DNA from 3 places in the Janthinobacterium kochi genome. Region 2 is predicted to be linked to each of the others. Evidence: predicted binding sites of a transcription regulator. Region 2 holds the regulator's gene; each other region holds the start of a gene.
The links. Region 2 encodes NrdR, which represses ribonucleotide reductase genes. Its sites were predicted from a motif close to CACNANATNTNGTG; they were not measured.
Positions count from the first base shown of each region.

Region 1: a site for NrdR is predicted at 3,041-3,054, ahead of ACQ4WL_RS26835 (ribonucleoside triphosphate reductase). Genes of this name have one in related genera too.
Region 3: a site for NrdR is predicted at 4,279-4,292, ahead of ACQ4WL_RS06120 (ribonucleoside-diphosphate reductase subunit alpha). Genes of this name have one in related genera too.

Region 1 is NZ_JBNYXO010000023.1:21,847-29,397, reverse strand. Features, by position in the region: gene ubiT (ubiquinone anaerobic biosynthesis accessory factor UbiT) at 1-323, opposite strand, end outside; gene ubiV (ubiquinone anaerobic biosynthesis protein UbiV) at 344-1,240, opposite strand; gene ubiU (ubiquinone anaerobic biosynthesis protein UbiU) at 1,367-2,404, opposite strand; gene ACQ4WL_RS26840 (hypothetical protein) at 2,566-2,982, shown strand; gene ACQ4WL_RS26835 (ribonucleoside triphosphate reductase) at 3,101-4,849, shown strand; gene nrdD (anaerobic ribonucleoside-triphosphate reductase) at 4,846-5,046, shown strand; gene ACQ4WL_RS26825 (anaerobic ribonucleoside-triphosphate reductase activating protein) at 5,036-5,743, shown strand; gene ACQ4WL_RS26820 (Pls/PosA family non-ribosomal peptide synthetase) at 5,892-7,551, shown strand, end outside.
Region 2 is NZ_JBNYXO010000015.1:77,338-84,888, reverse strand. Features, by position in the region: gene ACQ4WL_RS24285 (pilus assembly protein) at 1-2,214, opposite strand, end outside; gene ACQ4WL_RS24280 (pilus assembly PilX family protein) at 2,211-2,867, opposite strand; gene ACQ4WL_RS24275 (PilW family protein) at 2,880-3,857, opposite strand; gene pilV (type IV pilus modification protein PilV) at 3,854-4,438, opposite strand; gene nrdR (transcriptional regulator NrdR) at 4,679-5,143, opposite strand; gene glyA (serine hydroxymethyltransferase) at 5,286-6,530, opposite strand; ZMP/ZTP riboswitch at 6,642-6,767, opposite strand; gene ybgC (tol-pal system-associated acyl-CoA thioesterase) at 7,082-7,483, shown strand; gene tolQ (protein TolQ) at 7,530-7,551, shown strand, end outside.
Region 3 is NZ_JBNYXO010000002.1:386,440-393,990, forward strand. Features, by position in the region: gene ACQ4WL_RS06115 (ribonucleotide-diphosphate reductase subunit beta) at 1-833, opposite strand, end outside; gene ACQ4WL_RS06120 (ribonucleoside-diphosphate reductase subunit alpha) at 1,072-4,023, opposite strand; gene ampD (1,6-anhydro-N-acetylmuramyl-L-alanine amidase AmpD) at 4,406-5,017, opposite strand; gene ACQ4WL_RS06130 (sigma 54-interacting transcriptional regulator) at 5,017-6,066, opposite strand; gene ACQ4WL_RS06135 (PP0621 family protein) at 6,181-6,444, opposite strand; gene ACQ4WL_RS06140 (cytochrome C assembly family protein) at 6,441-7,244, opposite strand.

The DNA of each region.
Region 1 (7,551 bases), on a different contig from region 2:
TGCACGCTGGCGGCGATGCACAAGTCCGGCACGTCCACATAGCGCTCGGCCACGAACACCGTGCCCTGCCACTCGAAATCGAAGGCGATGCCCGCATCGAGCAAGCGCAGGCGCAGGCTGCGCCCCTCCAGGCTGCGCCGCACATCGTCGGGCAATTGCGGCGCCAGCAAGCGGTTCAAGCCTTGCACGAACAGCCAGGAGGCGGGATACGGCGGCAGCTTGGACAGCAATTCGGCCAGCGGTTGGGGCAGCCGGTACGACATGGCGGGTTTGCTCATGGCGGGCTTGGCCGGGACGGGCAATCTTTCCAATTGATCTTGCATGATGCTTCCTTTCGATGCGTTCAATGAGCGGCGTGCTGTTCCATGCCGGGCTGGCCGTGCCAGTAGCCGTCGCAGGCACCGGCCGGCTGGCAGGCTGCCAGCTGGGCCTGAGCGCCAACGCCGCTGACCTGGCCGCGGCGGGCGCGGTCGAAGATGGCGATGACTTGTTCCGTATGCATGGCCTGCGGGCTGATGCGCGCCACCGCCACGCCCATGTCGCGCATGGCGTCGAGTTCGCGCACCAGGTTGTAGACCAGCGCCGACTGCGTCTGCGTGCCATTCAGTACGAGGAAGGGCACTTCGTCGCGCGTGCGCAGCAGCAGGCCGTCCGGTTCTTCCAGGCAGCTGTAGCCGCAATCGTCCTTCGGCAGATTGCGGTTGCGCGCCGTGAAGCAGCGCGCGGAAAACGCCAGCGGCATGCGGCCATAGGCGAACACTTCCGTCTCCAGCCCTTCCGGTTTCTGGCGCTGCATCTCGGCCAACGCCGTCTGCCCCATTTCCAGCGGCATCACCCAGCGCCGCGCACCCAGGCGCCCCAGCAGTTGCAGGCTGGGGCCATTGAACAGGTTCAAATGGGGGCCGGCGACGAAGGGCGCGCCCTTTTCCATGCAGTGCACGGCGCCCATGTCGTTGGCCTCGACCGTATAGCGGCCATTGCCCGTGATGCGGCGCAGGGTCGCCAGTTCGGCGCCCGCCTCGATCAGCGCCTGCGTCGACAGCACCACTTCCTTGCCGGCAGCGGCCAGCATGTCGGCGATATCGAGCCAGTCGGCCAGGCGCACCTCATGCCGGCGCGAGCACACGGTTTCGCCCAGATACACGATATCGACGGCGGTGCCGGCGATCTGCTGGTAAAACTCGAAGACGGTGGCGCGCGGCCAGTAGTACAGCAAAGGACCCAACGATAGTTTTAGCATGCCTTTTCCAGTATTTTTTAAGTTACAAAACCGTAGCGAGCGGCTCGCGGCGAGGCCGAGAAGCGCAGCCGTGCTCAAGCACGGTGAGCATCGCAGGCCGCGCCCCGGGACGCGCAGTAGGTTTTGCTATTTCCAGGAGCGATGGTAAGCGCCTAAAGTGTGCTGCTGGCCCTCGGCCAGCTTGTCCATGGCCGCCATCCAGCCCGGCTTGACGGCGTAGCGCGCTTTGCCTTCGCGGCAGGCGTCGATCGCTTCGCGCCACACGCGCGTGACCTGCGCCACGTAGGCGGGACTGCGCTGGCGCCCTTCGATTTTCACGGCACGCACGCCCATGGCGATCAGTTGCGGCAGCAGCGCCAAGGTATTCAGGCTGGCCGGCTCCTCGATCGCGTAATACTCTTCGTCGTTGACTTCGAAACGGCCCTTGCACAGGGTGGGATAGCTGGCGTTTTCGCCGGGCGCGTAGCGGTCGATCAGCACGCCGTTCAGGCGCGACTCCAGGCCGTTCGGCGTTTCCAGCCAGCGCACGGATTTCGCTGGCGAGCACACGCCGTGGGTGTTCGGCGCCTCGCCCGTCGCATACGACGACAAGGCGCAACGCCCTTCTACCATCACGCACAGGCTGCCGAAACCGAAGACCTCGATCTCGACTTCCGTCTTGGCTATCAGTTGTTCCACCTGCGCCATCGACAGCACGCGCGGCAGCACGGCGCGGGCGATGCCGAAGTGTTCATGGTAAAAATTGATGGCTTCGTAGTTGGTGGCCGAGCCCTGCACGGACAGGTGCAGGCGCAGCTGCGGCTGGTGCTGGGCCGCATAGGCCATCAGGCCCGGATCGGCAACGATCATGGCGTCGATGCCCGCTTGCGCCGCGCGGTCGATGGCGCTGCGCCACACGGCCCAGTTGTGCGGCTGCGGATAGGTGTTCAGCGCCAGCAGCACCTTGCGTCCGTACTGGTGGGCATAGCGCACGCCCTCGGCGATGGCCTTCTCGTCAAAATTGAGGCCGGCGAAATTGCGCGCATTGGTGGCGTCGCGAAAGCCCAGGTAAACGGTATCGGCGCCATTGTCGACGGCCGCTTTCAGGGCAGGCAGGCTGCCGGCGGGGCAGACCAGTTCCAGCGGTCCGGCCACGCGGGTGGCGGGGGTAGATTCAAGCATCATGATGTTCACAGTCCTGTATCGGCTCAGGGGGCAGACTATAGCCCCGCCCATGCTGCCCAGTCCTTGACGCAGGTGAAGGAATGCATGCATGGCTGGCGCACCTTCAACTTGCTTGACCTGGCTGTAACATGCCCATCTTTCCTCCTGTTTAAGTGCCCACCATGACTCGCAAACCGCTGCTAATTTTCCTTCTGACCCTGTTCCTCACCGCGCTGCAAGTGCAGTGGGCCGGCCCGGCCGATGGCTATGACGCAGGTACCATCTCCGTGCTGTCGCCGGAAGTGCTGGGCGCCTATCCGGGCGTGCTGCTGCTGTTCCTGCTGGCCGTGTTCGCGCGCCGCCAACTGCCGCTGCTGCGTCAGGCCGCCATCTGTACGGGCCTGCTGGCCATCTACTGGCTGCTGGCGAACTACGTCACCTTCGATGCGCGCGTGGCCAGCTGGAGCACCTATACGCCGCTGGAAATCTGGGCCCACGTGCTGCCCGCCTCCGTCGCCAGCATCGCCGCCTGTGGCGCCGCGTTCTTTTGCGCGAGCTGGCTGATCCTGCGCGAAACGCGCTGGAACAAAACCGGTTGAGGTGGTTTTTTCACCTGGATCAAGGATACGCGAATCGCTTGCACGCCACCTTTGACTGCACTACATTTAGTGGATAACCTTCATAAAAACACCGTATGTTGTGTTTATTGGAGGTTTCATGACGACGAATGCAGTTTCTCCCACACGCGGCCAGGTCGATGTCGCCGCGTCCATCAATGAATACCTGGAACGGCGCGACTGGCGCGTGAACGCCAACGCCAACCAGGGGTATTCCCTGGGTGGCCTGATCCTCAATGTCTCGGGCAAGGTCATCGCCAATTACTGGCTGGACCAGGTATATCCACCGGACGTGGGCGCGGCGCACCGGGAAGCGGCGCTGCACATCCACGACCTCGACATGCTGGCCGGCTATTGCGCCGGCTGGTCGCTGCGCACCCTGCTGCATGAAGGCTTGAATGGCGTGCCGGGCAAGATCGAATCGGGTCCGCCGAAACACATGTCGAGCGCCATCGGCCAGATCGTCAATTTTCTCGGTACCCTGCAAAACGAATGGGCCGGCGCGCAGGCGTTCAGCTCCTTCGACACCTACATGGCACCCTATATCCGCAAGGACAGCCTGCGCTACGAAGACGTGCGCCAGTATATGCAGGAGCTGATCTTCAACCTCAACGTGCCATCGCGCTGGGGCACGCAGACGCCGTTTACCAACCTCACCTTCGACTGGGTCTGCCCGGACGACCTGCGCGAGCAGATTCCCGTTATCGCCGGCCAGGAGATGGACTTCAGCTATGGCGAGCTGCAGGCGGAGATGGACATGATCAACCGCGCGTACATCGAGATCATGATGGCGGGCGACGCCAAGGGCCGCGTCTTCACCTTCCCCATCCCGACCTATAACATTACCGAGGATTTCGACTGGCATAGCGAGAATGCGGAACGCCTGTTCGAAATGACGGCCCGCTACGGCCTGCCCTACTTCCAGAATTTCATCAATTCGGAACTCAAGCCGAACATGATCCGCTCCATGTGCTGCCGCTTGCAACTGGACTTGCGCGAACTGCTGAAACGGGGCAATGGCCTGTTCGGTTCCGCCGAGCAGACGGGCTCCCTGGGCGTGGTGACCATCAACTGCGCGCGCCTGGGCCATTTGTGGCGCGGCGACGAGGCGGCGCTGCTGGCCGACCTGGACCGCCTGCTGGAGCTGGGCAAGACCAGCCTGGAAATCAAGCGCCGCACCATCGAGGAACTGATGCAGCAAGGCTTGTTCCCCTACACGAAGCGCTACCTGGGCACCCTGCGCAACCACTTTTCCACCCTGGGGGTGAACGGCATCAACGAGATGATCCGCAATTTCAGCGGCGACGCTTACGACATCACGTCCGCCGAGGGCCATGCGCTGGCGATACGCCTGCTCGACCACGTGCGCGCCCGCATGGTGGCATTCCAGGAAGAGACGGGACATATGTACAACCTGGAAGCGACGCCGGCCGAGGGCACCACCTACCGCTTTGCCCGCGAAGACCGCAAGCGCTATCCCGCCATCCTGCAGGCCGGTACCAGCGACAACCCGTATTACACGAACTCGTCGCAGCTGCCCGTGGGCCATACGGACGACCCGTTCGAGGCGCTGGAGTTGCAGGACGCGCTGCAGCGCAAGTACACGGGCGGCACGGTGCTGCACCTGTACATGACGGAAGCGCTGTCGGATGCGAATGCCTGCCGCGAGCTGGTGAAACGCGCCCTGAGCCGCTTTTCGCTGCCCTACATCACCGTCACTCCCACGTTTTCCATCTGCCCGCGCCATGGCTACCTGGCCGGCAAACATGAATTCTGTCCCACCTGCGACGCGGAGCTGATCGCCCGCAAGCAAGCCCACCCTGTTCCATCACTTGAGGAAACACCATGAACGCACGTCCCGACTTCACTCCCGCCATCACCCTGCTCGATACCGAACGCCAGCGCTGCGAAATCTGGACCCGCGTGATGGGCTATCACCGCCCCGTCGCTTCGTTCAACATCGGCAAGCAGGGCGAATTCCATGAGCGCCAGTATTTTACGGAAGCGAGCGCCCGGGTTGGCCAGCCAGCCTGCCATGGCAGCTGATTTGAAAGTGGGCGGCCTGACGCCCTTTTCCGCCACCGACTATCCGGGCAAGCTGGCGGCCGTGGTGTTCGTGCAGGGCTGCCCCTGGCGTTGCGGCTATTGCCACAATCCGCACTTGCAGGCGCGCACGCCGGAAGGCGCCATGCCCTGGCAGGACGTCTTGACCTGGCTGCGCCGCCGCGTGGGCCTGGTCGACGCCGTCGTCTTCAGCGGCGGCGAAGCGTGCATGGACCCGGCGCTGGCGCGCGCCATGCTCGACGTCAAAGCGCTGGGGTTCGGCGTCGGCCTGCACACGGCTTGCATCTATCCGCAGCGCCTGCAGGAAGTGCTGCCCCTGGTCGATTGGGTGGGCTTCGACATCAAGGCGCCGTTTGCCGACTATCGTCATGTGACCCGCGTAGCCGGCAGCGGCGACCCGGCGCGCGCCTGCCTGGACGCCATCCTCGCCAGCGGCGTGGCCTACGAATGCCGCACCACCACCCACCCGGACTTGCTGCCGGACGAACGGCTGCTGGCCCTGGCCACCACCCTGGCAGCGAAAGGCGTCGACAACTACGTGCTGCAGCAGTTCCGCGCCGAAGGCTGCCAGGATGCGGCGCTGGCCGGCCGCCCCCTGCACGGCTATCCGGCGGCGCACACTGTGGCGCAAATCGGCGCCATGTTTCCGCGATTTACATTCCGTAATCATGGCAGTTGATCCTGCCGCCACATAATTGCCGAAAGATCCACAAAATTCCCCGTTCTGCAACGCTGAAATGTCTGGCGTGCTGTAAGGTATCAACTGTGCCGCGCACCACGCGCAGCCCGTCAGATTCCTCACACCGCATTACAGATAAGCGTCATCCATGAACGATTTCACCGCAGTCAGCCCAGGCACCCCTTCCACCCACGCCGACATCCTGTACGGCCCGCCGCGACCGGATCTGCTGCGCGAGGAAGTGCTGGCCGACCTGCTCGAGGCAACCGCCCGCCGCTGTCCCGGACAAACCGCCCTGATCGACGGCGAGCGCCGCATCACGTATGCGGAACTCGATGCGCAAGCGGGCCTCGCCGCGTCGCGCCTGGTGGCGGCCGGCGTCAAGCCCGGCGACATCGTGGGCCTGTGGCTGCCGCGCGGCAAGCATTTGCTGCTGATGCAGGCAGCGATCGCCAAGGCGGGTGCCGCCTGGCTGCCCGTCGATGAAGACACGCCCGTCGAACGCCTGCAAGTATGCCTGGATGACGCCAACGGTGCTGGCGTCATCAGTTGCGCGCAGTTCGCGCCGCGCCTGTTTGATGCTGGCATCAAACGCCCCGTGTGGACGGCGGAAAGCCTGCTGGCCCCCGCCGCGCCGGGCGAACACCTGCCCGCGCGCGGCGCCGTCCTGCCCGAACACCCGGCGTATGTGATCTACACCTCCGGTTCGACGGGCAAACCCAAGGGCATCCTGATCAATCAACGCAGCATCTGCCACTTCCTGCGCAGCGAAAACGCCGTGCTGGAAGTGATGCAGGACGACACCGTCTACCAGGGCTTTTCCGTCGCCTTCGACATGTCGTTCGAGGAAATCTGGATCGCCTACCTGGTGGGCGCCACCCTGTGGCTGGGTCCGAAGGAGATTTCGGGAGACCCGGAAGCCTTGCCGCGCGCCTTGGCAGCCAACCACGTCACCGTGCTGCACGCCGTACCGACCCTGCTGGCCCTGTTCGCCGCGGAAGTACCGAGCCTGCGCCTGATCAACCTGGGCGGCGAGATGTGCCCGGAGTCCCTGGTCGAGCGCTGGTCGCGCCCGGGCCGCGCCATGTTCAACACCTATGGCCCCACCGAAGCGACCGTCTCGTGCAGCCTGGCGCGCCTGCGGCCCGGCGTGCCCGTCACCATCGGTACGCCGCTGCCCAACTATGGCTTGCTGGTGCTGCAGGTGGCCGAGCCGGGAGAAAACCGTCCCCTGGTTCTGCTGCCACGCGGCGAGACGGGCGAGCTATGCATCATCGGCCCCGGCCTGGCCGAGGGTTACCTGGGCCGCTCCGACCTGACGCTGGAAAAATTCCTGCCCAATCCGTGGGCGACCAGCGAGGATGACGCGCGCCTGTACCGCACGGGCGACCTGGCGCGCATCGATGGCGACGGCCAGGTGCTGTGCCTGGGCCGCGCCGACGACCAGGTGAAAATTCGCGGCTTCCGCGTGGAACTGGGCGAGATCGAAGCCGTGCTGGCGCAGCAGGCGGGCGTGGGCACGGTAGCCGTGTTGCTGCGCAAGGATGACGGCATCGACCAGCTGGTGGCCTACATCGTCGGCAGCGACGAGGCGAGCGACGATGCCCTGGCCACGAAAACCTTGCGCGCGGCCCTGAACCTGCATTTGCCGCCGTATATGGTGCCGGGCCGTTTTGAATTGCTGCCGCTGATGCCGCGCCTCACTTCCGGCAAGATCGACAGGAAGACGCTGAAGGCCATGCCGCTCTCGACGCCGCCGGCAGGCGAGGCGGGCGAATCGGACGTGCCGGAAACGCCGGCCGAAGCGG
Region 2 (7,551 bases):
CGCCAGGCGCGCCGCCCCTTGTCCATCGCCGCCGTCGAAGGCGCCGCGCTGTTCCGCATCGAGCCGCTTCCAGGCCAGCGGCATCAGGCTGCCCTTGGCGTCGAGCGTGTAGACGGGACGCAAGGCCATGGACGCTCCATCTGGCACGAGCTTATCCTGGCCGCCGGCGCGCCACCATGGCTTGCCAGGAAGCAGTGCGCCATCGGCGCCCACGGCAAACACCGTACGCGACAAGGTCATGCCGCCATCGGCCAGGCGCATCCGCGTCTGGAACCAGTAGGCCTCTTCCGTGCCGCTGGCCAACGCCATCAGGGCCGGCCCGGCGAGCGTCGCCGGCAAGGTAGCGTTGTCGGCGGCCGCAAAAGCTGCGCGCAATCCCGCGATCAGGGCGGCGGGGTCGCTGCCGGGCAGGTAATGGCCAGGCCAGCGGCCGTCGAGGCTCCATTCCTCCAGCGCGCTGCCCGCCGCGCTCTTGTAGGGGTTGGCGTCGCCGTTCGCATCGAGAAAGCCGCCATATTTGGCCGCCAGCAACAAGGGCGTAGTGACGGGCGTGGCGCCGGGCTCGCTGGCCGGATCACCGTGGAGCAAGTCGCCCGCATAGTGCTCGACCCTTGCAACGCCGTCGTTCTTGGCGCCGGGACGCAGCGCCTGCACATGCGACCAGTAGGCCAGGCCCGCCGCATGGTAGCTGGCGCCGCCCGCCCCGTCGGCCAGCAATTCCAGCGTCGCCAGTTCGGGCCGTGGCGCGGGGTTGCCCTGCGCACCGCCGCTTTCCAGGCTGCCCACCGCATGCGTCCAGGCCATCGCATCGAACGGCGGCGACACAAAGCCATCGGCGGCGCGTGCGCGGTCGCCATTTGACGCGGGCGTCGCCGGGACATTGCCGGGCACGTAGCGGTCGACCGCCATGCCCGCGTCGCCCAGGCTGACGACGATGTGACGCTGGCAGCTGGCCGTTTGCGGGTCGCTCCACGCAACCACCACCGGCAAGCCGTCGTCAATGGCGGGCGGGGCCGTGGTGGGCGGCACCACTGCGCTCGCTTGCCGTCCCTGCAGGTAACGCAGCGATTCGTACAGCAATTCGGCCGTTGGCGCCGCGCTGGCGTACCTGCCGGGATGCCCGGCGTTGCCGCGGCCCAGGCCGTTGATGTAAGCGGTCACCCCGCCGCCAGTGCCCGCCGCCTGGGCCACAGCTGGCGCCACATATACGCCAGTGGCGGGATTCCACTCGGCGTCGGCATTGTCTTGCGGCATATAGTCGGGCGCGGCCCAGCGCTGCCTGCCCACGTGGGCCAGCGGCGCGCGCAGTACGCCGCCATACACGGGGCTTGCGCTGGCGGGCATGCCATTCAAGTGAGCAAACACGCCCACGCGCACCCTGCCGCCATGGCGCTGCACGGCGCCCACCGGCTTGTAGTTCTTGCCATACGCTAGGCACAAGTCGTCGCGCAGCGGTCCCTCATCGGCGTCACACACGCGCACGCGCGCGAGGAACACGCCGTACGTGGCAGCGGCGCCGGGAGCGTCGCAACTGCCGCCCGCAGGCTGGCTGACATTGGCATCGCCGAACAGCAGGCGGTTACGGCAGGACACGATGGCCAGTTGCGCCAGCGCAAACGGCGTCGCCGCCGCCACGCCTGCCTGCAAGACCTTGCGCGGGAAAAAGACGGGGTGGCCAAAGAAGTCGATGGGGCTGTCCGCATCGGGCAGCCAGGCGCGCTGCAGCACCGTCTTGCGCACTTCGTCGATGACGCGGTCGCCGCCCGTCAGGGCATAGCGCACGATGTCGAGCATGCTGGTGCTGGCCCAGTTGAGAAAGTTGCCGCTAAAACTATCGCCGCCGCAGCCGTGCAGCGCATCGGCCGGTTTCAGCACGGAGAAGTAAGCGGTCGCTACGCGCAAGTCCGGCAGCATGACGCCATCCTTGCCGCGGTACGGATAGCTGTAGCACATACGCGCATGAAAGTAGCCGAGGTACTCGCGCTGCGGCGCATAGTCGCCGCCATGTGCGGCAGCGGCTGCCGCATGCGTGAGGGACAGGTTGAGCAGCAGATTCGGCGGCACGCGGGCACCGTGCAAGCCCGCATCGGCCCGCGCCAGCGCCACGGGAGGTGCGGCCGCGACGGCAGCGCCGCAATCCAGGCAAACCAAGCCGATCAGCAGCAGCCAGACAGCCCGCAAAGCGGACAGCAAAGCAAACGACAAGGCCCTCATGGCCCCGCTCCAGCCGCCTGCTTGCGATAATAACTTTGCAGCACGACTTGCGTGCTTTCCTGCGCGCCAAAACCCATGGCCGTGATGCGGTATATATAACTTTCCGTGGCCAGGCCGCCAGCCACTGCCGTAGCCTGCGCGCCGGGTGGGTGAAATGGCAGCAATTCGATCAGATAGCGGGGCCGGCGCGACGGCAGAAAACCCTGCCCCGTCTGCATGACGGCGCCCGTAAACTGGCCGTATGGAACCGCGCGGCTGCTCCCTTCGGCGCCATCGAGGTCCATGCTCAGCCAGAGGGCCGGCGCATCCGGGGCTGCGGGCAGGCACAAGCCCAGTGCGCCTCCCTCGCCGCAGTCGTGCGCGAACCCTGCCGCACTGCCCGGTGCGAAGAGGCTGCTGCGTCCGGGCGCGCCGGGCAAGCCTTCGATATCGTTCTGCGCATCCACCAATGCCTCCTCCGCCGCCTGAAACGCGATTTGCCGGTCGCGCTCGCCGCGTGCCGCCTTTTCGCCCTGCAAGGCCATCTGCGCTGCCGATATGCCCAGCAGCAAGATGATCACCAGCAGGCACAGCACATATACGAGGGTGGCGCCACGCCGCCGCGCGCCAAGAGCACAGCAGCTTGGGCAACAGCGGGTACCCGCGCCAGCCATCGTGGCGCCGCCCTAGACCGGCCCGTTGCGCAGCATGATGCTCGTCTGCACCAGTTGCCGCAGGCGCGAGCGCGTTGCGGCGGGCAAGGACGCGCGCGCGATGCGCACACCTGTGTCGCCGGCGCCGTGCGCCTCGGCATATGCCTTGCCGAACAAGTCGAACTGCGCTGGCCCCAGTTCCGCCATCTTGTCCAGCTGGCCCGCCTCGCCATGCAACAGCAGCGCCACGCGCACGCTGGCCACGCGCTTCCAGTGCGTGCGCCGGTGAAAATCGCGCTGGCGCGCGGCCGCATCCGCGCCCGCCAGCACCAGCGCCGCATCGTAAGCGTCGAGCGCGCTGGCGTTGACATAGCGGTTCGCCACGCCGTCGGGCGGCATATCCGTGTCGAGGCCATACAGCACCTGAAAGCTGTCAACGCCGCGGATGATGGCGTCCGCGCCCCAGCCGTTCGCGCCACGGTATTTGCAGCGCAACTCGCCCTCGCCATCGGCGCCCTGCGCCACGTAGAAAATGCTCCAGCCCCGCTGCACCTCCGTTTGCGCGGCGCCCACGCCGAAGCCGGCGCAGTTGAGCACGGAACCGTCGCCGCCCTCCTCCTTGCCGGCGCCGTAATAGCGCAAGGCCAGCACGTCGCTGCCATGCAGGGCCACGGGCAGCGCGCCGCTGATGCCCTCGCTGTTCTTGCCCAGGCTATGCGCGTCGAGCCCGGCGATATTCGCGCTGTCGTGCGCAGCATGGGCGACGGGCGCGGCGCTGCTGTCCCAATTCACATACGCCGTCTGGCGCACGGCGCGGGCGATGGTGTCGAGCGCATAGCGGCCGTTGTCGTCCAGGCGCGCGCTGGCGAACTGGTCGCCATAACTGCCGCTGGCAGCCAGCAGCACGCTACTGGCTGCCAGCATCAGCAGCGCGCCCAGCGACAGGGCCACCAGCAATTCGACCAGGCTCATGCCGCGATGACGGCGCCAGCGGGCGTGCATGCCGTTCATGCGCCGCCTCCGTCCAGCTGGAATGCCAGCCTGGGCAGCGACTCGTTTGCCGCATTCACGGCGGGCGAGCCATCGGGCACGCGGGCGCGCCAGCCCAGCTTGATGACGATGGGCGCGCCCTTGCCGCCGCTGCATGCCCAATGCAAGCCCTGGGCGGCGGCATCCCATGCAGGCGCGTCGCGGCAGATACGCAGGCGCGCGCCGGGCAAGGCCGATTGCAGCTGCCGCTTCCATTCAGCGATGTCGAATTGCGCCAGCTCGGCCGCGCTGCAGGCGGCAGCGCCGAAACAGTCGGGCGCGCCGCCGCCAGGCTCAGCGCCGTCCGCCGCCGCGTAGGCCACGTTCAGGTAGGGATTGCCCGCATCGGGACCATGCATGAGTACGCTGTTCGCGCGCATGCGTTCGGCCATGCCAGCGGCCAGTTGCACGCCCGCCGACAACAGTGCCGACTCATGGCGTGCGCGCAGGGAGTGCAGTTGCAGGATGCTGGCGCCGAGCAAGCCCAGCGCCAACAACAGCAGCGATACCAGCACCTCGACGAGGCTGCTGCCATCCATGGGACCACGCGTACCGCTATGCATGAGCTTCTCCTGCTGACAGAATGAAACCCGGACTGGAGCCGCGCGGATGCACGGCCCAGCTACACGATAGACGCGCGCAAAAGCGCAGGCATGAGGCAGCGCAAACGTCGCCGAGAAAAGGAGAAAAAGAAGAAGAAAAGAGCGCCTGAATTGATCAGGCGACTTGCCAGGCGAACGCTGGCGTGGTGGGAGTGGGACTGTTCATCATCCCCGCCTGCGGCAAGGGATGGCGCAAGCGCGTCAGGGCTTGCTGCGCGCCTGCCCCACTTCGGCAATCGCATCCTGGAACTCGGCCAGGTCTTCGAAATTCTTGTAGACGGAAGCAAAGCGGATGTAGGCGATCTTGTCGAGGCGTTTGAGTTCCTGCATGACGAGTTCGCCGATATAGCCGGAATCGACTTCGCGCAAGCCGCTGGTCAGCAGTTTTTCCTGGATCGACGCGATGGCCGTATCCACGGAGGCGGCCGCGACGGGACGCTTGCGCAAGGCCAGCATCAAACTGCCGCGCAACTTATCCGCAGCGAACTCCGTCCGGCTGCCATTCTTTTTGACGACGGCAGGCATGATAAGTTCAATGCGTTCGTAGGTAGTAAAACGCTTGTCGCATTTGCCGCAGCGGCGGCGGCGCCGAATGGCATCCCCTTCCTCCGATACGCGCGTATCGAGAACCTGGGTATCGCCGTGCTGGCAAAATGGACATTTCATGAGCTGGCTACAACTTTATAGTAATAATGAGGGAAATCGCCGCCCTTGTACAAAGGGCGCCCGAATCACTCCGGGCGCCCTTGGGCACGAAGGAATGTGTCAGACAGAATCTTACTCTGTATGACACATTCTGGACAAATAATTATGCGTACACCGGATGCGCGTCGGCCAGCACTTTCACGGCCGCTTTCACGCGCTCGATGGTGGCGGCGTCATGCGGATTGTCCAGCACGTCGGCGATCAGGTTGCCCACCTCTTCTGCTTGCGCTTCCTTGAAACCGCGCGTCGTCATCGCCGGGCTGCCCAGGCGGATGCCCGAGGTGACGAAGGGTTTTTGCGGGTCGTTGGGGATGCCGTTCTTGTTGCAGGTGATGTGCGCGGAACCGAGGATGGCTTCGGCTTCTTTACCCGTCAGGTTCTTGGCGCGCAGGTCGACCAGCATGACGTGCGATTCGGTGCCGCCGGAAACGATGCGCAGGCCGCGCTTGATCAGGGTTTTCGCCAGCACGTCGGCGTTCTTGACCACTTGCTTCTGGTATTCGACGAATTCAGGGCTCAGCGCTTCCTTGAAGGCGACGGCCTTGCCGGCGATCACGTGCATCAGCGGGCCACCCTGGATACCAGGGAAAATGGCCGAGTTGATGGCTTTTTCGTGTTCGGCCTTCATCAGGATGATGCCGCCGCGCGGGCCGCGCAACGATTTGTGCGTGGTCGAGGTGACGAAGTCGGCGAATGGCACCGGGTTCGGGTACAGGCCAGCGGCGATCAGGCCGGCGTAGTGGGCCATGTCGACCATGAAATACGCGCCCACTTCCTTGGCGATCTTGCCGAAACGCTCGAAGTCGATCTTTTTCGAGAAGGCCGACGCGCCGGCGATGATCAGCTTTGGCTTGCGTTCGCGGGCCAGGCGTTCCATCGCCTCGTAGTCGATGTCTTCTTCCGCCGTCAAGCCATACGACACGACGTCAAACCATTTGCCGGACATGTTCAGCGGCATGCCGTGGGTCAGGTGGCCGCCTTCGGCCAGCGACATACCCATGATCAGGTCGCCTGGTTTGAGCACGGCAAAGAACACGCCCTGGTTCGCCTGCGAGCCGGAGTTCGGCTGCACGTTCGCGCATTCGGCACCGAACAGTTTTTTCACGCGGTCGATGGCCAGTTGCTCGGCCACATCGACGTATTCGCAGCCACCGTAGTAACGCTTGCCTGGATAACCTTCGGCATATTTATTCGTCAGCTGCGAGCCTTGCGCTTCCATGACGGCTGGCGACGTGTAGTTCTCCGACGCGATCAATTCGATGTGGTCGTGCTGGCGCGTGTTCTCTTTTTGAATGACGGCGAACAATTCAGGATCGACGTTGGCGAGGGTGTGATCTTTTGCAAACATGTAAAAACTCCAAGTATGAGGGTGCTTGTACTGGCAGGTTGGATCGAATGAGGGGAGCCGGCGTTAAGTGAATAACAACATTGGACAGGCAGCCTCTTCGTGCTTTTCCATAGTGGCTACCCAGGCGAACGGCTGATGAAAAATCTCACATTTCCCGGTGGGTGCCCACCTTTCGCCGGTTTTCCGATCGCCACATTGTGGGGATCGCCCGACTTTTCGCCAGTCACGTGAGACGTAATGGAAGTCAAATTGTAAGTTAAGTGCCCAAATTGAGCAAGGAATGCAACGGTGCAGCTATAATCGCCGCGCGCCATGGCAACCCGGGCACCGCCAAGGGCCGCCCGGGAGTAAGCATGCAGTGCTTAAGCTTGACGTAAACCTGGCTGCGCATGTAAGCGTATGTTACGAAGCTTGCCATTGTGCAGCTCGGATTTACAATGCTGCGGTGCAACTTATATGCAGCTTTTGCATGGATTTCCAGCAAGCGCCCACAGTCACAAGAAGAAAAATCGCGTAAAATGTTGCTCAATCTCACTACTGGCGCAATAAACATGCCTTCAGTCTTTACCTGGAACGTACGTGTCTACTATGAAGACACCGACGCCGGCGGCATCGTCTATTACGCTAACTACCTGAAATTCTTCGAGCGCGCGCGCACCGAATGGCTGCGCGCCATCGACGTGGGCCAGCAGGCATTGCTGGAACAGCATGACGCGATGTTCGTTGTCAAAAGCGTCAACGCCGACTATCATGCGCCAGCCAGGCTCGATGACACGGTAAGATTAACCTTAAGCATAGAAAAAATGGGGCGCGCCTCCATCGTTTTCCTGCAACAAGCGTGGTGCGGCGACCGCCTGCTGAACACGGCCCGCGTCAAGATCGGCTGCGTCGACTCGGCATTGCGCCCGCGCGCCGTGCCTGATGCAATCGCGGCCCGCATGCGCGCCACCTGAACCCTACCCGCCCTCCCGGACAATTCACCCAACAGACTGCCAGCCAATGAACGTTACACAAGATCTTT
Region 3 (7,551 bases), on a different contig from region 2:
ATCTTGATCGTGTTGATCAAGTCGATACCGAAGTTGCAGTGCATCGATTCGTCGCGCAGGATGTACTGGTACTGCTCGGCAGCGCCCATCATCTTGTTCTGGCGGCCCAGCGCCAGGATCTGCGTGAAGCCGACGTAGAAGAACAGGCCTTCCATCAGGCAGGCAAACACGATCAGGGATTTCAGCAGCTTCTGGTCGTTTTCCACCGTGCCGGTGACAAACGCCGGGTCGGTCAGCGTGTTGATGAACGGGATCAGGAATTCATCCTTGTCGCGGATCGACTTGACTTCGTTGTAGGCGTTGAAGATCTCGCCTTCATCAAGGCCCAGCGACTCGACGATGTACTGGTAGGCGTGCGTGTGGATCGCTTCCTCGAACGCCTGGCGCAGCAGGTACTGGCGGCATTCCGGCGCCGTGATGTGGCGATACGTGCCCAGCACGATGTTGTTGGCGGCCAGCGAGTCGGCCGTCACGAAGAAGCCCAGGTTGCGCTTGACCAGGCGGCGCTCGTCGTCCGTGAGGCCGTTCGGGTTTTTCCACAGCTCGATATCGCGCTGCATGTTCACTTCCTGCGGCATCCAGTGGTTGGCGCAACCGGCCAGGTATTTGTCCCACGCCCACTTGTACTTGAACGGCACCAGCTGGTTGACGTCCGTCTTGCCGTTGATGATGCGCTTGTCGTCGGCATTCACGCGGCGCGCCACTTGCTCGGCGTTCGCTTCGGACGGCTCGGCACCTGCCGGCAGGTTCAATTCGGTATTTCCCAGTGGCGCTTGCTGCGCCGGACGCGGCACAGCTGCCGACGTGGTTTCATCATCCCAAGACAACGACATATTCTTCTTCCTTTCCATGCCGGTTCACCGGCGTCTGCAACAGGCCCGTTGTATCGGACAATACAGACATTAACAACATTGAATCAGCCCGACCGTGCCGGGCTGACAACTTTAAATTTTTTAAAAACCGTCGCGAGCAAGCCCGATATCGGGTCGAGTAGCGGAGCCGTACTTTACGTACGGGGGCGCCGAGCCGGTAAGCAACACAGAACCCGAGAGGGGGCTGCGCAGCAGGTTTTTACTGGCAGGCTTCGCATTCTTCGAAACCGTCATCTCCCGGACGCAGGTAGCAGGCTTCGCCATCGGCGTCGTCCGCTGCCGCTGCCACTACCGGTGCCACGGCGGCAGCGGCTGCCGCCACGACCGCTGCCTGGGCGCTCTGTGCGCTGGCCGACATGCCGCCATCGACGGCCACGGCGTTCAGGGCGCCCGTCTTGGAGGTCGATTTCTCCATGTGGGTAGCGGCGATGGTACGCAGGTAGTAGGTGGTTTTCAGGCCACGCAGCCATGCCAGCTTGTAGGTCTCGTCGAGCTTCTTGCCCGATGCGCCAGCCATGTAAATGTTCAGCGACTGGGCCTGGTCGATCCACTTCTGGCGACGCGAAGCCGCTTCCACCAGCCAGCTTGGCGATACTTCAAAGGCGGTGGCGTAGATGTCGCGCAGGTCTTGCGGGATGCGGTCGATCTTCACCAGACTGCCGTCGAAGTACTTCAGGTCGGAGATCATGACTTCATCCCACAGGTCGCGCGCCTTCAGGTCGCGCACCAGGTAGCCGTTGATCTCGGTGAATTCGCCCGACAGGTTCGATTTCACGTACAGGTTCTGGAACGTCGGCTCGATACAGGCCGACACGCCGATGATGTTCGAAATCGTCGCCGTCGGGGCGATCGCCACGCAGTTTGAGTTGCGCATGCCGAACTTGGCGATGCGTTCGCGCACCGGCGTCCAGTCCATGGCCGACGAGGAATCGACTTCCAGGTAGCCGCCGCGCTCTTCGGCCAGCAGTTTCACCGAGTCTTGCGGCAGGATGCCACGGTCCCACAGCGAACCGGCATACGATTCATAGCGGCCGCGCTCTTCGGCCAGTTCCGTCGACGCCAGGTAGGCGTAGTAGCAGACCGCTTCCATCGAGGTGTCGGCGAACGACACGGCAGCGTCCGAGGCGAACGGGATGCGCATCATGTGCAGGCAGTCCTGGAAACCCATCACGCCCATGCCGACCGGACGATGGCGCATGTTCGAATTGCGCGCCTTCTCGACGGCGTAGTAATTGATGTCGATGACGTTGTCGAGCATGCGCATGGCGGTGCGGATGGTCTTGGCCAGCTTGACGTGATCGAGCTTGCCTTCCTTCATGTGCGCCGGCATGTTGACGGAACCGAGGTTGCAGACGGCGATTTCGTCAGGACCCGTGTTGAGCGTGATTTCGGTGCACAGATTCGAGCTGTGGACGACGCCGACGTGCGACTGCGGGCTGCGGATGTTGCAAGGATCCTTGAACGTGATCCATGGGTGGCCCGTTTCAAACAGCATCGACAGCATCTTGCGCCACAGGTCCAGCGCGGCGATCTTCTTGAACGAACGGATTTCGCCGGCGGCGGCCTTGGCTTCGTAGCCCAGGTAAGCCTTTTCAAAGGCTTTGCCGACCAGGTCGTGCAAATCTGGCGTTTCGGATGGCGAGAACAGGGTCCACTCGCCTTTTTCCATGACGCGCTTCATGAACATGTCGGGAATCCAGTTCGCCGTGTTCATGTCGTGCGTGCGGCGGCGGTCGTCACCCGTGTTCTTGCGCAGGTCGAGGAATTCCTCGATGTCCATGTGCCAGGTTTCCAGGTAGGCGCAGACGGCGCCCTTGCGCTTGCCGCCCTGGTTGACTGCCACGGCCGTGTCGTTGACCACTTTCAGGAACGGCACCACGCCTTGCGACTTGCCGTTGGTGCCCTTGATGTGGGCGCCCAGGGCGCGCACTGGCGTCCAGTCGTTGCCCAGGCCGCCGGCGTACTTGGCCAGCAGCGCGTTGTCCTTGATGGCGTCGTAAATGCCTTCCAGGTCGTCCGAGACGGTGCTCAGGTAGCACGACGACAGCTGCGAGCGCAGGGTGCCCGAGTTGAACAGGGTCGGGGTCGAGCTCATGAAGTCGAACGAGGACAGCAGATTGTAGAACTCGATGGTGCGCGCTTCGCGGTCCGCTTCGTTCAGCGACAGACCCATGGCCACACGCATGTAGAACGCTTGCGGCATTTCGATGCGCACGTCATGGATGTGCAGGAAGTAGCGGTCATACAGGGTTTGCAGACCGATGTAGCCGAATTGCAAGTCGCGGTCGGCCACGATGGCTTTCGCCAGGCGTTCCAGGTCGAAGCTGGCAAGTACCGGGTTCAGCAGCTCGTTGGCGATGCCCTTGGCGATATATTGCGGGAAATACGTCAGGTACTCGGCAGCAGCGGCCGCTTGCGGCACTTCCTTGCCGAACACTTCCTTGCGCACCGTGTGCAGCAGGATGCGGGCCGTGACCTGGCTGTAGGCCGGATCTTTTTCCATCAGCGCGCGCGCCGCCAGGATGGCCGACTTGTGCAGCTCTTCGACGGGCACGCCGTCGTACAGGTTCTTCACCGTTTCAGCCAGAATGGCGTCGGCATCGACGTGCTTTTCCAGGCCTGCGCAGGCGGCATTGATCAGGTCGCGCACTTCCTGCATGTCGAGCAGACGGCGCACGCCGTTATCGAGCACGTTCAGCTGGGGTGCGGTCACTTGCGCGGAAGCGCCCAGCGCTTCCTTCTGCAGACGGCGCTCTTCCATGTGCTTGGCACGGTACAGCACATAGGCACGCGCCACGTCGTGCTCGCCCGAACGCATCAGCGACAGTTCCACCTGGTCTTGCACGTCTTCGATATGGAAGGTGCCGCCCCCCGGCTGGCGGCGCACCAGCGCGGCGACAACGCCGTCGGTCAGCTGTTCCACCAGTTCGCGGATGCGCGCCGAGGCTGCGCCCTGGCCGCCGTTAACGGCCAAAAACGCCTTGGTCATGGCGATTGCGATCTTCGAAGGCTCAAATGCCACCACCGCGCCGTTGCGGCGGAGGATGCGATAGTCGCCCAATGCCGCGCCCGTGCTCGCCACGCTATTGGCCGCGCCTGGCGCTGGCGATACTGGCGTTGGATGGATGGAAATATCTTGTGGTGATTGCATTGAAGCTCCCGTTGTCAGCTAAAGTCAGCCTGCAGTTTTGCTGCCGCGTGTGTTGTTGAATAGAACGCCCGATGGTCAGGGTTTCTTCAGGTGTTTGTTGCTAAATAGTAAGTAATTCACAGCCAGAAATCATACGGCCAACCTGTACAGCCCGGCTGGCGCGAAACACGATCAAGGGTGATGAAACGCCAGTTCCCGTTGCCATATCAACAAACAGGGTAGCTTTGGTAATATTTCTGAAAACGTCTGTGATGGCACTACATATAGTCTTTAAATCCAAGTTATGTACTAATTGTAGTGCCCATCGAAAGGCGATGCAATAGTTTTCCGGCATCCGTCAGCGTAATTTTTTGTATTTTCATATACGATTTCGGTTGACTTTTCAGGGCATGGATGGAAAGCCCAATCCCCGCGTAGTAAGCGCTAACGCAGGCTGCCCGCGCACAGTTTCCAACCAGCATTCTTGATAAAAATGCCAGTCAAAAAACGCTCCCGGATCCGTTTTCCTCCCCGGCGCAATATGCTCGTGGCCGCGCACCTGGGACAAGTCATAGCGCGCCACCAGCGCCGCCGTCAACGCCGCCAGCACGCGGTATTGCTGCGCCTGGAAGGGGACAAAGTCCGCGCCTTCCATTTCGATACCGATGGAATAGTCATTGCACTGCGGACGTCCTTCGAATGTGGACGCGCCAGCATGCCAGGCACGTTGATCAACAGAAACATATTGCAACAGCGCACCATCGCGCCGCACAAAAAAGTGCGCCGACACCTGCAAGCCACGCAGGTCGGCGAAAGAAGGATCGGCATTATAATCTACCCGGCCGGTAAACAAGTCCGACACATGCGGTCCGCCAAAGTGGCCGCCCGGCAAGCTGATGTTATGGATCACCAGCAAGTCGACTTGCGCACCGTCCGGGCGCGCATCCTGGTGCGGCGAATCATAGCGCAGCGCGCCGTCGCACCAGCCGTCTTCATCTATCGTCCATGCTGTCATCAAGGTAGCGCTTCCAGTATCGTCAATTTCTGCATGCGGTAACGCAGCTGGCGCACGCTCAGGCCCAGCTGGCGCGCCGCCCGTGCGCGGTGATAGCGCGCCTGTGCCAGCGCCTGCATGATCATGTCGCGCTCGGCCTGGCGCAAATACACATCCAGCGGCACACTGCACACGTCCATGCCCGGCAGGCACAATTGCCGTTCCGGCAAGCCCGGCGCCGCCCGCAACGGGGTGATCCCCGCCGGCGACTGCAAGCCCAGCCCGTCGAGCGCGATCACGCCGCCATCAGCAAAGGCCAGCGCCCGTTCCAGCATATTTTCCAGTTCGCGCACATTGCCCGGAAACGCATACGCTGCCAGGGCCGCCAGCACCGGTGGCGCCAGGCTCACGGCCTGGCCCGGTGCCAGACGCGCCAGGATTACTTCACATAATATCTGCAGATCGCCACGCCGCTCACGCAACGGCGGCAGCGCCAACTCGATTACATTGAGGCGGTAAAACAGATCCTGGCGAAACGTGCCGGCGGCCACACCGCGCGCCAGGCCATGCTGGCTGGCGCACAGGATGCGCACGTCAACGGCTTCGTCGCTACTGCCGCCCAGCTTGCGCACGCGGCGCTCCTGCAGCACGCGCAACAGCTTCACCTGCATGGCCAGCGGCAAATCATCGACTTCATCAAGCAACAAACTGCCGCCATGGGCCGCCTGGAACAATCCCTGGCGTTCGTGCAGCGCGCCAGTATAGGCGCCCGGCCGGCAGCCGAAGAATTCGGCTTCCATCAGCGCTTCGGGAATGGCACCGCAGTTGACGGCGATAAACGGGCCGCTGGCGCGCGCCCCCTGCGCGTGGATGGCGCGCGCCGCCAGTTCCTTGCCGCTGCCCGATTCGCCGCGGATGGCCACCGGCGCGCCGCACAGGGCGATGCGGCCGATCTGCGCGCGCAACGCCTGCATGGGCAGTGAATGGCCACATAGTTGCGGCGCGGACGGCAGGCCGCTGGCCACCGTCTTGCCGGCGGCGGTCGCGGTCTGCAGCTTGGGACTGGGCATAGGGGAGCGCGCCTTTCTGCAAGGGCGGTGGCGAACCGCTTACTGCAGATGCTACGCCGGACTGCTGCCGGAAGACGATACGATACGGATGAGCAATGCGGCGCGGGCCTGCCCTTACAGCGTGGCGTGCGCGTGGCTGCAGTAATCGTGGCCCTTGGCCTGCACGTTTTCGGAGGCCGGGTAATACACGCCGCAATGGGCGCAACACAGCATCAGCTCCGCATCCGGCAATTCCTGTGGCCGGCCCGGCGGCGCAAACGGATTGGGCTGCTGTTGCTGTTGCTGCGCACGGGCCCGCTGCTGCATGCCCCGGATCTTGCTGCGGATGGCAAACAGCACCAGGAACACCAGCGCCAGCCAGAATAAAACACGCGTCATGTGTATCCTCGGTGTAAAACCACTTCAAGTACAAAACGGCTGCCGACATAGGCCAGCAGCAAGGTGGCGAAACCGGCCAGGGTGAAGCTCAAGGCCGTCTTGCCGCGCCAGCCGCGAAAGCGGCGCCCTGCCAGCAGGGCGGCAAACAACAGCCACGACAGCATGGTAAACACGGATTTGTGATCCCAGTTGAGCGCCTTGCCAAATAATTGCTCGGAAAAGACGATGCCCGACAGCACGGTCAGGCTGAGCAGAATGAAACCCAGACCGATCATGCGGAACAGCAACTTTTCCATCGTCAGCAGCGCTGGCAGCTGGTCCAGCGCGCTGCCGATGAAACCGCGGCTTTCGCTGCGCGTATGCAGGCGCGATTCCTGCAGCGCCATGAGCACGGCGTGAAAGGCGGCAATCGTCAAGGTGCTGTAGGCCAGCACCGCCACGGCAATATGCCAGCCGAAGACGGCGGACTTGCCTTCCATGCTGACCTGGCTGCCAGGAAAGGCCCAGGCCAGGCCGATGGCGATGACGGCGCTGGGCATGACCATGCGGCGCAATCCGTCCAGGCTGAAATTGCGGTTCTCGATCCAGTAGGCGCCCACCGAGACCCACAGCGCGGCCGACAGCATGGCGGAAAAACCGAAACGCAAGGTGCCAGGCGCCATCAGGTCGAACCACAGGGTGGCGGCGTGCGCCAGCCAGGCGACGCCGGTCAGGCCGGCAATGAGCCGGGCACGGGACGAGGGAAGCACCGCGCACGCCGCGTACAACAGGGCGGCGATGAAAAAGAAATAGATCTGCATAGTTTAAGTTTACACCATAGCCGGCAAGCGCGATTCAAGCGACAGTATGGGCTGCGAGCAATTCGCCACCTGCCAATACCGCAAGCCTGCCATGATATCGCGCCTGAGGCATGACGGGGTGGCGCACCCTCAAGATTTTGGCAATCTTTCCTGCTACGCGCCGTCGCCGCGCGGCGGATGTGTTGCCATCCTGATGAGCCAGTCTATAATTATATCTACAGAGCAATATTTATCCACCCTTACGCCCCCTCCCCTCGCCATGCCTTTTCGAAAATTTTTCTGGACCTGCCTCCTGCTGGCCGCCTGC